DNA from 4 places in the Collimonas sp. GW821-FHT07E08 genome. Region 1 is predicted to be linked to each of the others. Evidence: predicted binding sites of a transcription regulator. Region 1 holds the regulator's gene; each other region holds the start of a gene.
What was found. Region 1 encodes LexA, which represses DNA repair genes until DNA is damaged. Its sites were predicted from a motif close to ACTGTATNNNNATACAGT; they were not measured.

Region 1 (3,449 bases):
CCGATCACGGCGATAACGATGTCGACTACGACGTCGGTATGCAGGGCAACCGCAACAGCGTGCTCGCCGGTGGTCTTCAGAGGACCGATAGGCAAACGAACTTGTGCTTTTTCGACTGCGAAACCTTGCTTGGTCAACGCTTCAGCGATGTCGAAGTTGGTCACGGAACCGAACAGACGGCCGTCAACACCCGATTTTTGCGAAATCTGCACGGTCAGGCCGTTCAGTTTTTCGCCCTGGACTTGAGCGGCAGCCAGCTTGGCGGCGGCAGCTTTTTCCAGGTCGGCGCGCTTCGCTTCGAATTCAGCGATGGCAGTAGTTGTAGCACGACGTGCCATACGTTGCGGAATCAGGAAGTTACGTGCGTAACCGTCCTTGACGCGAACAACTTCACCCAGATTGCCGAGATTAACGACTTTTTCCAACAGAATGACTTGCATGTTTTTCTCCTATTTCAAGTCGTCAATTAAGCGTTGTGCAGATCGGTGTACGGCAGCAGCGCCAGGAAACGCGCGCGCTTGATCGCGGTGTCCACTTGACGTTGGTAGATTGCCTTGGTGCCGGTCAGACGTGCTGGCATGATCTTGCCGTTTTCCTGAACAAAATCCTTCAGCGTGTCGATATCTTTGTAGTCAACGCTGGCAACGTGTGCAGCGGTGAAACGGCAGAATTTCTTGCGCTTGAACAGCGGGTTTTGTTGTTGACGCTTGTTTTTCAGTTTGCTTTTATCGAACTTTTTACCGAATGCCATTTTTGGCTCCTGTATCTAAATTTTGACTAATTGATTCATCTGCAATTTCGGTTGCAGCGAAATCCGTGATGTGAAATACCAGGCTTCTACCGTTGCGGCTCTTGCGTGCCATGAATCCCGTAAACCAGAATGTCTCGCCCAATTGCGCCTTGCTGAACCTTCCCGAAATCTCGCCGACGGCTAGCGCGGCAATTTCGAATTCGATCAAGCGCTTGATGCCTGCTTCAATCGGTTCCGAGCGGTGCTGCAATATCGCAGATACGATCGGGATGCCTGCCGGTGTATAACGTATGACTTCACGTTCGGCGACTACGGCAACCAGTTGAAACACATTATTGGGTTGATCCACTCCTGATGAACTCGTCGGCTACGTAATGAATGCTGGTAGGCGGCTGATATCAGGCTGCCGGCGCTTCGGTGCGATGGCTCTTGGCAGCATCTTCCTTCTGCACAGCCTTCATCATTGGCGAAGGACCGGTTTCGGCCTTCTTCAGCTTGACGGTCAGATGACGCAGCACTGCATCATTGAACTTGAAGCCGGTTTCGATTTCAGCCAGGGTTTCGCTGTCGCACTCGATGTTGAGGCAGACGTAATGTGCTTTAGCCAGTTTCTGGATCAGGTATGCCAGTTGGCGGCGGCCCCAGTCTTCCACGCGATGCACAGTGCCGCCACGTGTAGTGACGATGCCTTTGTAGCGCTCGATCATCGCAGGCACTTGCTCGCTTTGATCTGGATGGACGATAAATACGATTTCATAATGACGCATGTAAGCTCCTTTTGGACGGATTGAAAAATCGCCCACCTCGGCGTCAAGACGAGTGTGGGAAGAGGAAAACCAGCAATAGTACTAGCAATTGCAACAAAACTCAATGATTTCAGACCCTGGCCCTGGCCGGGATGTAAGTAAATAGCTAAAGAGTGGTCAAATCGCATCAAATTGTCTTGCATTTGCACAAATACTGTACAAAAATACAGACTGTTGTTATGCACAGCATAGGTTGGGCGCGCCAGCGCTGCCTTTACTGTTTTTTTACCGCTTTTCCAAGCACTCCCACACCATTTTTTTACACCAAAATACGCCATGATCAAATTGACCGCACGTCAGCAGCAAATCCTCGATCTGATCAAGGACGCCATCGAAAACACCGGCTTCCCGCCGACGCGCGCCGAAATAGCAACGGAACTCGGCTTCCGCTCAGCCAATGCGGCAGAAGAACATCTGCAGGCGCTGGCGCGCAAGGGCGCCATCGTGATCTCGGCCGGCACCTCGCGCGGAATCCGGCTGACCGAAAGCGCCAGCCGCAGCCAGGGCACGCAGCTGGCCTTGCCGCACCCGGCCCTGATGCAGCTCAGCCTGCCGCTGGTCGGACGGGTCGCGGCGGGCTCGCCGATCCTGGCGCAAGAACATATCCAGGCCAGCTACAACGTCGACCCTGCCCTGTTCAGCGCCAAACCGGATTACCTGCTGAAGGTGCGCGGGATGTCGATGCGCGACGCCGGCATCCTGGACGGCGACCTGCTCGCGGTCAAGAAAGCCGACAGCGCCAGGAATGGCCAGATCGTGGTGGCCCGCCTGGGCGACGACGTCACCGTCAAGCGTTACCAGAAAACCGGCTCCACTATCCAGCTGCTGCCGGAAAATCCTGATTTCGAGCCGATCATCGTGACATCCAGCCAAGAGGATTTCGCCCTGGAGGGCCTGGCGGTCGGACTATTGCGCAGCTGGAATTAATCAGGAACGATCAAGGCGACGCCGTTTGGTCAGTATCTGGCTGGCGATGCCGCGCAAAATATTGACCTCCTCGGTTTCCAGCTGGGTGCGCGAGAACAGCCGCTTCAAGCGCGGCATCAGCTTTTTCGGGCTGGCCGGATCAAGGAATTCGATCTCTATCAAGGCTTGTTCAAGATGGGCGAACATGCCGTCGATGTCGGTCAGGCTGGCGGCGTTGCCCTGGAAACCGATCTCTCCGCTGCTTGCCGGCGACACATCTTCACTGGCTGCAACCCGGCATTCATACGCCAGCACCTGCACTGCCTGCGCCAGGTTCAGCGATGAATACTCGGGATTGGCCGGGATATTCAGCAACACATTGCATTTTTCGACAATCTCGTTAGGCAGCCCGTAACGTTCGCTGCCGAAGATGACGGCCGCATTCAGGCTGGCATCGCCGGCCAGCTGTGCCGCCAAGGCGCGCGGCGCCATCAAGGGCGGGGAAAATTCTCGCAAGCGGGCACTCAGGGCGGCAGCGAAGTTGCAGCCTTCCAGGGCCTGCTCCAGGCTGTCGACAATCCGCGCCGCCGCCAGGACATCCTGCGCGCCGCTGGCAAACGCGACCGCTTCCTCACGCTGCAACACGTCGGGGAAACGCGGGTTGACCAGGACCAGCTCGGAAAACCCCATGGTTTTGATAGCGCGTGCAGCAGCACCGACATTGCCGGGACTGCTGGTTTCGACCAGCACAAAGCGCAGCCGATTGAAAAGAGACGTGTTGATTTTTGCCGGGTTCATTTAAAATAGCGCCATTACGCGGATTTCTTCGACTAAAAGTTGCTTATTTTTCGAAATATTCACTGAAACATCCGCATCGTTCATTATTATTCATCATATAGGTGGTTCTGTTCCCGGTTGGCACAGTGCCGCCATTTTAACGGAACACTATCATGCATCCAATGCTCAATACGGCCATCAAGGCCGCC
Region 2 (3,449 bases), on a different contig from region 1:
ATCGGAATGAAAACGATGGTTTGGAGACCGCAGTTTGCCCAGGTTTCGGGGGATCGAAGTTGCCTGCTTCCTTGCCTCAATAATCCTCATCGTCATCGCCGCCCTTCACCGCGGCCTGGATTGCGCGATGAGAAAATCCGCGTTGCAGCAAGAACCGCATTTGCTTGGCGCGCTCGGCGGCATCGGCCGCCGGCTGGTTGAATTTCTTGCGCCAGACTTCACGCGCGCGGGCGACTTCGCCGCTGGCCAGGCCGGCCTTGATGTCCACCAGCGCTTCGGCATCGATGCCGTGGCTTTGCAGCTCCGAAAGGATGCGGCTGTTGCCGAAACGATGGGCGCGGCGGTGGATCAGCGATTCGGAAAAACGCGCCTGCGACAGCAGTTTTGCGGCTTCCAACGTATCCAGCAAAGCTTCGATATCGTCGCCTTCCTGTGCATAACGCGCCAGCTTGCGCGCCAGCTCCAGGCGGCTGTGTTCGCGCGCCGACAGATAGCGCAGCGCCCTGGCCTTGAGGCTGATCTGCAGTTTTGCCATGGCAGCTTCCTGTAATCCAAACCAAATGCATGTCTGAAACAAAAACGCCCTTCAACAATCCGTTTGACGGATATGTATGAAAGGCGTTTGCCGAACCGGGCCGGCTTATATCGCTATACAGCGATGGCTATCAGACCGGCTCTTCTGCCTTGGCGGCAGCCTTGCTTGCCTTGGCTGCGGCTTTTTCGGCCGCCTTGTCGCTGCTGTCAGACTTGATCTCGCCCAGCAGCGGCACGCCCAGTGAAGCGCGCACCTTGTTCTCGATCTCACGCGCCAGCTCTGGCCGTTCTTTCAGGTAGGTGCGGGCATTGTCCTTGCCTTGGCCGATGCGTTCGCCGTTGTAGCTGTACCAGGCGCCCGACTTCTCGACGATCTTGGCGTCGGAGCCGAGATCGAGGATTTCACCTTCGCGCGATGTGCCTTCGCCATACAGGATATCGAAATGCGCTTCCTTGAACGGCGGCGCGATCTTGTTCTTGACGACCTTGACCTTGGTTTCGTTGCCGATCACTTCATCGCCCGACTTGATCGAGCCGGTGCGGCGGATGTCCAGGCGCACCGAAGCGTAGAATTTCAGGGCGTTGCCGCCGGTGGTGGTTTCCGGATTGCCGAACATGACGCCGATCTTCATGCGGATCTGGTTGATGAAGATCACCAGCGTGTTGGTGCGGTTGATGCTGCCGGTCAGCTTGCGCAGCGCTTGCGACATCAGGCGCGCCTGCAGGCCGGGCAGGGAATCGCCCATGTCGCCTTCGATTTCGGCGCGCGGCGTCAGTGCAGCCACCGAGTCGACCACGATCAGGTCGACGCCGCCCGAGCGCACCAGCGCATCGGTGATTTCCAGCGCCTGTTCGCCGGTGTCCGGCTGCGAGATCAGCAGTTCGGACAGGTTGATGCCCAGCTTCTGCGCATAGCCGACGTCCAGCGCATGTTCCGCATCGATGAACGCGCAGGTGCCGCCCAGCTTTTGCATTTCGGCGATGGTCTGCAGCGTCAGTGTGGTTTTACCGGACGATTCCGGGCCGTAGATCTCGACCACCCGGCCGCGCGGCAAACCGCCGACGCCCAGCGCGATATCCAGGCCGAGCGAACCGGTCGAGACAACCTGCACTTCTTCGACCACGGCGCCGTCTTCCATGCGCATGACCGAACCCTTGCCGAACTGTTTCTCGATCTGCGCCAAGGCCGCGGCAAGGGCCTTGCTTTTATCCGGATTGGGTGCGGATTTTTTATCGTCCATGGTTGTTCTTTCGGCAAAAATGGTGAGTAATTCGGGACCTGATCTGAAACTCCAGGTAGTACTGTATAAAAAAACAGTGATTTATGCAAGCACTGTCGCATGTTTTTTGAAAACCTGGTGCATATTGTATGTGCAGATATCGCCGCCAGGGATGCAAACCGCCCAAAATTCACCGGCTGGAATCACGCTTTAGGTGCGAACTTATCGCAAACTTTGTTGTGGCGGCCCGGATGCATCGGGCGCATTTTATGCTTATTGCGCATATCGTCATCCGGAAAAGTAAAAAGCATGCCGGATGCGCAAGAGGATGCAATAATCGTGACGCACATTTCCGTGCCGGCAGCCGCTCCGCCGCCGGACCATGCATCATATTTCGAGGTAAGGGCAAGCGGTTTGCCCACTAATAATAGGGAGAAGGTATGCGTATTACATATTGGATGAAACCGTTGGCGGCCTCGGCGCTGCTGCTGGGCCTGCTAGGCTCGGCGCAGGCAGCCTCCGCGCCTGCGGTCGAAGCGAAGAACGGCATGGTGGTGACGTCCCAGCACCTGGCTTCACAGGTCGGCGTCGATATCCTGAAGATGGGCGGCAATGCGATCGATGCGGCGGTAGCGGTCGGTTATGCGCAAGCGGTGGTCAACCCTTGCTGCGGCAATATCGGCGGCGGCGGCTTCATGACCATCCACCTGGCCGACGGCCGCGACACCTTCATCAACTTCCGTGAAACCGCGCCGGCCGCGGCCAGCGCCAACATGTACCTGGACGCCAACGGCAAGGCGATCACCAACGCCAGCCTGTTCGGCTACCTGGCGGCAGGCGTGCCGGGCACCGTGCTCGGCCTCGACACCGCGCAGCGCCAATACGGCAAGCTGACCCGCGCCCAGGTGATGCAGCCGGCGATCAAGCTGGCGCGCGACGGTTATATCCTGAACCGCGGCGACACCGACATCCTCGATACCACCATCGCCCAGTTCAAGAAAGACCCGGAAGCAGCGCGCCTGTTCCTGCGCCGCGACGGCACGCCGTTGCAGCCGGGCGACCGCCTGGTGCAAAAGGACCTGGCCAAGACGCTGGAAGCGATCTCGCGCAACGGCCCCGACGCTTTCTATAAAGGCGCGATCCCGGCCGCGGTGGAACGTGCATCCAAGGCTGGCGGCGGTATCATCACCGCGGCCGACTTTGCCAGCTACAAGATCAGCGAAAGCGCGCCGCTGTCGTGCACTTACCGCGGCTACGTGTTCGTCTCCGCGCCGCCGCCCAGCTCGGGCGGCGCCACCATGTGCCAGATCCTCAACATTCTCGAGGGTTACGACATGAAGGCGCTCGGTTTCCATTCGGCCTCGGCGGTGCACTACATGACCGAAGCAATGCGCCATTCCTACATGGACCGCAATACCTTCCTCGGCGACCCGGCCTTCGTCAAGAATCCGCTCGACCGTTTGCTGAGCAAGGAATATGCGGCATCCATCCGCGCGAAAATCGCGGCCGACAAAGCCACGCCATCGGTGGAAGTACAGCCGGGCATGGCGCCGCATGAAAAACCTGAAACCACGCACTATTCGATCGTCGACAAGGACGGCAATGCGGTGTCCACCACCTACACCATCAACGGCCGCTTCGGCGCCGTGGTGATCGCGCCGGGCACCGGCTTCTTCCTCAACGATGAAATGGACG
Region 3 (3,449 bases), on a different contig from region 1:
GATCGTAGCCGTCGGCGCGGCCGCGCACCAGCAACGGCCCGTAGCGGCCGCTCAGGCTGACTTCCTTTTCATAGGCGGCATCGCGGCGCGACGCCACCGCGGCGTGGCCGGCGATGCCTTCCAGCGCGGTCGGCGCCGGCGTGAAGCGCAGGTCAAGGTCGCCCTGCTTGGCCGTGAACTCGCACAGGGCGCGGACGGCGATTACGTATGCGGCCTGGTTCACGCGCACTCCCCGGCCCATTGCACGTAACAGACGGCGACCGGGATGCCGTGTTCGGCAAAATAGTGCAGCCAGCGGATCTGGTTGTCTTGCAGGCGGTCGCCCGGCCCTTTGACTTCGATCATCTGGCAGCGTTTTTCCGCCGGCCAGAACTGGATCAGGTCCGGCAAGCCGGAACGGTTGGTCTTGATGTCCTGCAGGATGCGCTCGAAACATTTCCGCAGGTGCAACGGCGGCAGGCAATCCAGCGCCATTGCCAGCAGCGCTTCGTCGATGGCATCCCAGAACACGAACGGCGACTGGATGCCGGCCTTGGCGTGGAAATTGCGCCTGATAGCCTGCTTATAGCCGCCGCTGTCGAACAGGGCGAAACCGGCCTCGAACAGCGCAGCACGGCGTTGCTGGAAATCGGCGCTGTGCAGGTCCGCGGGGCCGCTCTGGAACGGATGGAAGAACGCGCCCGGCAGCGGTGCAAAGATGGCATCCCAGAACAGCAGGCCGAACAGTGAATTGATCAGCGTGTTTTCGACGTAGACGACGGGCGCATCGGGGCGCGACAGATGGCTGGCAAGCACGGTTTCGACCGGGATGCCGGGCTCGGCCCGCGGCAACGCCATATCCTGGCGGACGATAGCCGCGGCAGCGGCCTGCGGCATCTTGCCGTGGCCCAGCTGCCGCCGCAAACGCGGCATGACGCGCAGCAGCTGCTGTTTTTCAGCTTCGCTTTCCGGCTGCCGCTCGGCCTGCTGCGCCAGTGCGAAAGCCGCATCGGGCTGGCCGCAGCGTTCCAGCACCCGGATCGCACGCAGGCGCGCCCCCGGCCAAGCACATTCAGCATAAAGCCGTAGCGCGGCCGGCAGTTCTGCGCTGCGTTCGTAGTGCTGGGCGACCTGGAACAGCAGCTTGCTGCGGCGCTGTTCCAGCCAGTCGTTCGGATAAGGCACCTCGGGAACGTCAGCCAGTACGGCTGCCGGCGCTTCGCCGTTACGGAACCGTTCGCGGCAGGCGTGCAGGTGCAGGTAATCGTCGATGTCTTGCCTGCTGCTGAAACCTTGCGCAAGCGACAAATCGACCTGTTCGTACCTGAAAATCCCCAGTTCCGACAGCACGAACTCCGACCAGTCCTGGCGCAGGTTGCCGAAGAACATCAGCCGCAGCCGGTCGCACAAAGGTGCGATGCGCAACTGCAACAGCTGCTCATCGATGCCCCAGCCGGCGAGCGTGCGCACCGTGTCGCCATGTTCGCCGCGCAGGATTTCCAGCTGCCCTGCCTTGCGCGCACTGCGCGGCAGCAACGGGAATACTTCCGCGAGCTCGGTTTTCGTCAGCAGGCCGCACAGTTGTCCGATATCGATGGCCGGCTCTCCGTCCAGCCAGCCGGCGGCGACCAGGGGCACTGCGGCGCTGCGCGGGCAGCCGATTTCGTCGTAACGCAGCCGGCCCAGGCGAAACAGCTCGCCCTTGCGCATCACCATCCGCACCAGCAGTGCGCGCGAGGCCAGCGGCAATGCTTCGAAACCATCGGCGAAAGCCTGCTCCTCGCCATCCAGCAGATGCCGATAGCGGGCGCGCACCGATGCCACCACGGCAAGGAAATTGTCGAGATAATAAAAACGGTTTTCCAGCACTCTGATCATGTTGCGGGCGCCGCAGCTCTGCGCATTGCGAAGAGCGCCAGGCAAAATTGAAGATGATTGACTGTATGGATATACAGTTACACTGCAGTATATATCAACCCTGAAGAATTGCCGCCTTCGGCCAGGCGGAAGCCGCGATCCAAACTTGTGCGTCCTCTAAAAACCGTCATTCCCGCGAACGCGGGAATCCAAGTTAATGACTTGGCACGCATCGCAAAATGGATTCCCGCGTTCGCGGGAATGACGTGTGCGCACAAGTTTGAGTCGCCCCCCAGGGGGAAGCCGCGCTTCGCCGCAAATTCGATGTTCCCGCGTGAAATGCTAGCGGTCGTCATCATCGTCGTCAGATATATCTTCGATGCTGACGATCTCGCCGCCGCGCTCGACGATCTCGCGGTGACAGGCTGCCAGCAGCGCATCGAAATCCGCGTCCTCCATTTCACCCTCCAGGTCCTCCTGTGCCGGGCCGCCATCGTCATCGTCGATCTCGGTCTGTTCAAATTTCGGGCTGGTCCCGATATACGAGGCGCTGTATGGACCGCCTTCATCCGTTTCCGTGACCACCAGCGTGAAAAGCGCATTGTCGGTTTCAATGATGTAGGTACTGACTGGCCTCATGAAAATCTCCTTGTCTATCCAGGCGATGAATGGACTGCCCTCGCAAAACGGCGGCGTGCGCCGACCGGCCCGGTACTGCTGCGCCAGGCCTTGACAGTGTCATTGGGAGTGAGACGGATCGGAGCTTAAATAATTCTCCATCAGGAGCGATTCCGCAAGTTTTTTTGCGGGCAGGGCCACGCCTGCCGGCGCCGGCTGCTGTCAAATAATCATTGCTGATGGAAGGTAATACTGTTTTCGGACGGCGGCCGGATTGTCAACGGCTGGCTCCCCAGTCTCTGCGGGGGCGTTCGTCGATGACGGAAATATCCTGGATGCCGAGTATCTCGCCCCCGCGTTCCGCGATCTGGCGGTGGCAAGTCGCGATGAGCGCGTCAAAATCGACGTCTGTCGCTTCGCCGTCAAGGTCTTTCTGCCCCAGCCCGGGATTATCCACCCAGGGCAGCTCGACTTTTTGCCGGGTCCCGACATACGTCGCCTTATAAGAGCCGCCATCGCCGGCTTCGGTGATGACTAGCGTAAACAACGCATTCGTTGTTTCAATCATGTAAGTACGGTCCAGCGCCATGACAATTTCCTTGATCCGTCAGCCTTGAGTCGGGTTAACTTAAGTTCGTTTAACTATACCGCCATCGACGTTCACGCGCTCGAGTCCAGGCTACTGTCCGGCCGGCGAGGCCGGCGCCAGCAGCCGCTCGGGCGGCGAGATCTGCGATGAGGGGGATGAAAGAAGGAAGCATGATGCGCTTCAACAGCTGCCCTGTATGTTCGGTGCTTAACACATCCTGGATGCCGGGATCGGCGATACTGGCGGCAGCGACAACGAGGAGAGAACCATGAAGCTCAAGGGATCCTGCCATTGCGGCGCAGTCCGCTTCAGCCTGGAAAGCGACACGCCCTACCCTTACCAGCGCTGCTATTGTTCGATTTGCCGCAAGACCCAGGGCGGCGGCGGGTATGCCGTCAACATCGGC
Region 4 (3,449 bases), 170 kb from region 1:
GCTGCGCAGATTCCTGAGCTGCGCATAGGCACCGACAAAGGCACCACCATGGAAACCACCTTGCGCGAAAAATACCCGGCCGCCAAGGTAGTCCTGTACGACGACACCCCGTTCGCCCTGGCCGCCCTGCGCAACGGCAATGTCCAGGCGATTACCCAGGACGGCTCGAAACTGATCGCGCTGCTGGCGAATATCCCGGACAAGGAAAAATATGAAATCCCGGCATTTGCCATTTCCGAGGAATACGAAGGCGTCGGCGTGCCCAAGGGCGAGACCCGCCTGGTCAATACGCTCAACGACACCCTGCGCGAATTTGAAAAGAACGGCACCGCCCTCAAGATCTACGACAAATGGTTCGGCCCCGGCAGCAAATCGCCGCTGCCGCGCCTGTTCAAGATCGGCGACACCAGGCTGAGCCAGAACTGACCGACTTCTGAGTGCATCTGTCTTGCACCGGCAAGCCTTCGGGCCTGCCGGTGTTTTTTTGTTGAGTAGCCGCAAAGTAGAAAATGACTGAGTTCCAAGCTGCCCTGGGGCAAATGCTGGCCCCCAAATATCTCGGCTGGCTGGTCGACGGCCTGTGGATGACGCTGCAGCTGTCGGCCGTGGTTGCCGTGCTTTCCACCTTGCTGGGCGTCGTCGTCGCAGCCGCACGCTCGAGCCGGCAACCCTGGTTGTTGCTGCCTGCCGGCGGCTTCCTTTCCGTCTTCCGCAATACGCCGCTGCTGGTGCAGCTGTTCTTCTGGTATTTCGGCGTCTCCAGCCTGCTGCCGGATGGTTCGGTGGAATGGCTCAATGCGGTGCACAGCGTGGCGCTGGGACCGTACCTGACACTGACATGGCCATCGTTCGAACTGCTGTGCGCAATCTTCGGCCTGAGCCTGTATTCCGCTGCCTATGTCAGCGAGGAAATCCGCGCCGGCATGCGCGGCGTTGCCGAAGCACAGCGGCTGGCGGCCGCCGCCCTTGGCTTGAACCGCTGGCAGGGATTGCGTTACGTGATCCTGCCGCAAGCAATACGCATCGCGCTGCCGCCCTTACTTGGCCAGTACATGAACATCGTCAAGAACACGTCGTTGACCATGGCCATCGGCCTGGCTGAACTGTCTTACACTTCGCGCCAGGTGGAAGCGCAAACCTTCAAGACCTTCCAGGCTTTTGGCGTGGCGACCTTGTTTTACATCGCCGCCATCGCGCTGATCGAAACCGCCGGCCAGCTGCTCCAGCGCCGGCAAAGACTTGCCGGCGGTACGCAGCGATGAGCATGCAGCTCAGCGTATTGACGGACAACCTGCCTTACCTGCTCTGGGGCGCTTATCCCGACGGCCCGCTGGGCGGCGCGGCCTTGACCGTGCTGCTCAGCGTCGGTTCGGCGCTGGTCTCGGCATTGCTGGGGCTGGCGCTGGGCGTCGCCTTGTCGCTGGCGCGCGGCTGGCCGCAGCTGCTGCTGACCATGGTGCTCGGCTTCTTCCGGGCGATCCCGGTGCTGATGCTGATCTTCTGGACTTACTTCCTGCTGCCGATTGTTTTCCATATCAACGTGCCGGGCGTGCTGTCGGTGATGTGCGCCCTGGCGCTGATCGGCGGCGCCTACCTGGCGCATTCGGTGCATGCCGGCATCGGCGGCGTCAAGGCCGGGCAATGGGATGCCGGCCTGTCGCTGGGCATGACGCGCATGGCGGTGCTGCGCCACATCGTGCTGCCGCAGGCGCTGCAGATGATGCTGCCGTCCTTCGTCAACCAATGGGTAACCCTGGTCAAGGACAGTTCACTGGCCTATATCGTCGGCGTCGGCGAACTATCGTTCGTGGCGGCGCAGGTCAACAGCCGGGTGATGATTTATCCGGCCGAGATCTTCATGTTCATCGGCTTGATCTATTTTGTGCTGTGTTCGGGACTGGGCTTGCTTGCGGGCCGGGTGGCGGCGCATTTCGGTTCCGCCCAAAACTGGCAGTTGGATCAGGCGCGCTGATCCAACTGCCAACTTATTGACTGATTTGGCAAGCCAGATAGATAACCGTATTGACTAAAGCAGGATTGAATTTATACTGTATATACATACAGTATAATATAAATCTCAGTCTTGTCTTAAAGCTTGCCATGTTCATATCCACCGGTACATCCAGCATTTCCGCCGCCGCCCAATCGGTCGTGGCAGCCTTGCCGCATGCCTTGTGGCGCGCAGACCAGATGGGTTCCTACCAGGGCGTGGTCACCGCCTCCGGCCATCCATCCCTCGACCGTGAATTGCCGAACGGCGGCTGGCCGCATTCGGCATTGATAGAGCTGCTGCTGCAACAGGCCGGCTGCGGCGAAATGCGCCTGCTGCAGCCGGCGCTGATGCGCATCGCCAGCCAGCGCCGGATCGTCTTGCTGCAGCCGCCGCATCTGCCGCAGATCGCGGCCTGGGACGGCGCCGGCCTGGCCAGCGGACAGCTGCTGTGGATCAAGGCGGCGCGCAGCGCCGATGCGCTGTGGTCGGCGGAACAGGTATTGCGCAACGGCAGCTGCGGCGCGCTGCTGCTATGGCAATCCCATGTCCGGGGCGAGGCTTTGCGCCGCCTGCACCTGGCGGCCCAGGCCAGCGACACCCTGCTGTGGCTGCTGCGGCCGCTGAGCGCCGCCCACGAATCCTCGCCCTCGCCTTTGCGGCTGACATTGCGGCCGGCGCGCAACGGGGTCGAAATCCAGCTGCTCAAACGCAAGGGGCCGCAACACGAACAAGCGTTTTACCTGCCGCTGGCGGCAACCGTGGCCCCGGCCACCGCTCCAGCCGTTCCGCCACCTTCTTTTGCCGTACCCGACCATGACACTCTGGATAGGCATACACCTGCCGCTGCTGGCGCTGGAAACATTGCGCCCGCGCTGGTCTGAGCCCTGCATGCTGGCGGTGCTGGAACATGACCAGGTGCTGGCCATGACGCCCGCCGCGGCGGCCAGCGGCGTGCGCCCGGGCATGCGCCGCGGCGGCGTGCTGGCGCTGGCGCCGCAGGCTTTGTTATGCGAGCGCGATGCGGCGCGCGAACAAGGCGCGCGCGACGATATCGCGCTGGCCCTGCTGCAATACACGCCGGAAGTAGCGCATGCCGAGGAAGATTCGCTGCTGCTCGACATCAGCGCCAGCCTGAGCGCTTTCGGCGGCCGGCTGGCGCTGTGCCGCCGCATCCGCGACAGCATCCAGGCGCTGGGTTTCACGCCGCACATCAGCATGGCGCCAACCGCCCAGGGCGCGTGGCTGCTGGCCCGCCATCGCCGCCGCATGCAACGCCGCAGCCTGCGCCTGGCCAGCCTGCAGCGGCGGCTGGATCGATTGCCGTTCGCGATCCTGCCGGCGGCGCGCGCCCACCAGGAATGGCTGGCCGGCATCGGCTGCCAGACCCTGGCCGACTTGCGCAAGCTGCCGCGCGCCGGGCTGCAGCGGCGCAGCGACAAGCACATCCTGGACACCC

Region 2: the regulator LexA is predicted to act here: its motif matches at 1,836-1,853, upstream of recA (recombinase RecA).
Region 3: the regulator LexA is predicted to act here: its motif matches at 1,918-1,935, upstream of AC07RZ_RS20035 (VRR-NUC domain-containing protein).
Region 4: the regulator LexA is predicted to act here: its motif matches at 2,048-2,065, upstream of imuA (translesion DNA synthesis-associated protein ImuA).

The regions. Positions count from the first base shown of each region.
Region 1 is NZ_JBWKQR010000003.1:284,161-287,609, reverse strand. It holds gene rplI (50S ribosomal protein L9) at 1-440, opposite strand, end outside; gene rpsR (30S ribosomal protein S18) at 467-751, opposite strand; gene priB (primosomal replication protein N) at 738-1,100, opposite strand; gene rpsF (30S ribosomal protein S6) at 1,150-1,518, opposite strand; gene lexA (transcriptional repressor LexA) at 1,834-2,484, shown strand; gene AC07RZ_RS05755 (RNA methyltransferase) at 2,485-3,261, opposite strand; gene AC07RZ_RS05750 (inositol monophosphatase family protein) at 3,414-3,449, shown strand, end outside.
Region 2 is NZ_JBWKQR010000008.1:210,387-213,835, reverse strand. It holds gene recX (recombination regulator RecX) at 77-535, opposite strand; gene recA (recombinase RecA) at 666-1,775, opposite strand; gene ggt (gamma-glutamyltransferase) at 2,213-3,449, shown strand, end outside.
Region 3 is NZ_JBWKQR010000017.1:11,952-15,400, reverse strand. It holds gene AC07RZ_RS20040 (ATP-dependent DNA helicase) at 1-241, opposite strand, end outside; gene AC07RZ_RS20035 (VRR-NUC domain-containing protein) at 220-1,857, opposite strand; gene AC07RZ_RS20030 (hypothetical protein) at 2,179-2,475, opposite strand; gene AC07RZ_RS20025 (hypothetical protein) at 2,732-3,043, opposite strand; gene AC07RZ_RS20020 (GFA family protein) at 3,312-3,449, shown strand, end outside.
Region 4 is NZ_JBWKQR010000003.1:116,665-120,113, reverse strand. It holds gene AC07RZ_RS05035 (ABC transporter substrate-binding protein) at 1-426, shown strand, start outside; gene AC07RZ_RS05030 (amino acid ABC transporter permease) at 510-1,262, shown strand; gene AC07RZ_RS05025 (amino acid ABC transporter permease) at 1,265-1,972, shown strand; gene imuA (translesion DNA synthesis-associated protein ImuA) at 2,101-2,874, shown strand; gene AC07RZ_RS05015 (Y-family DNA polymerase) at 2,807-3,449, shown strand, end outside.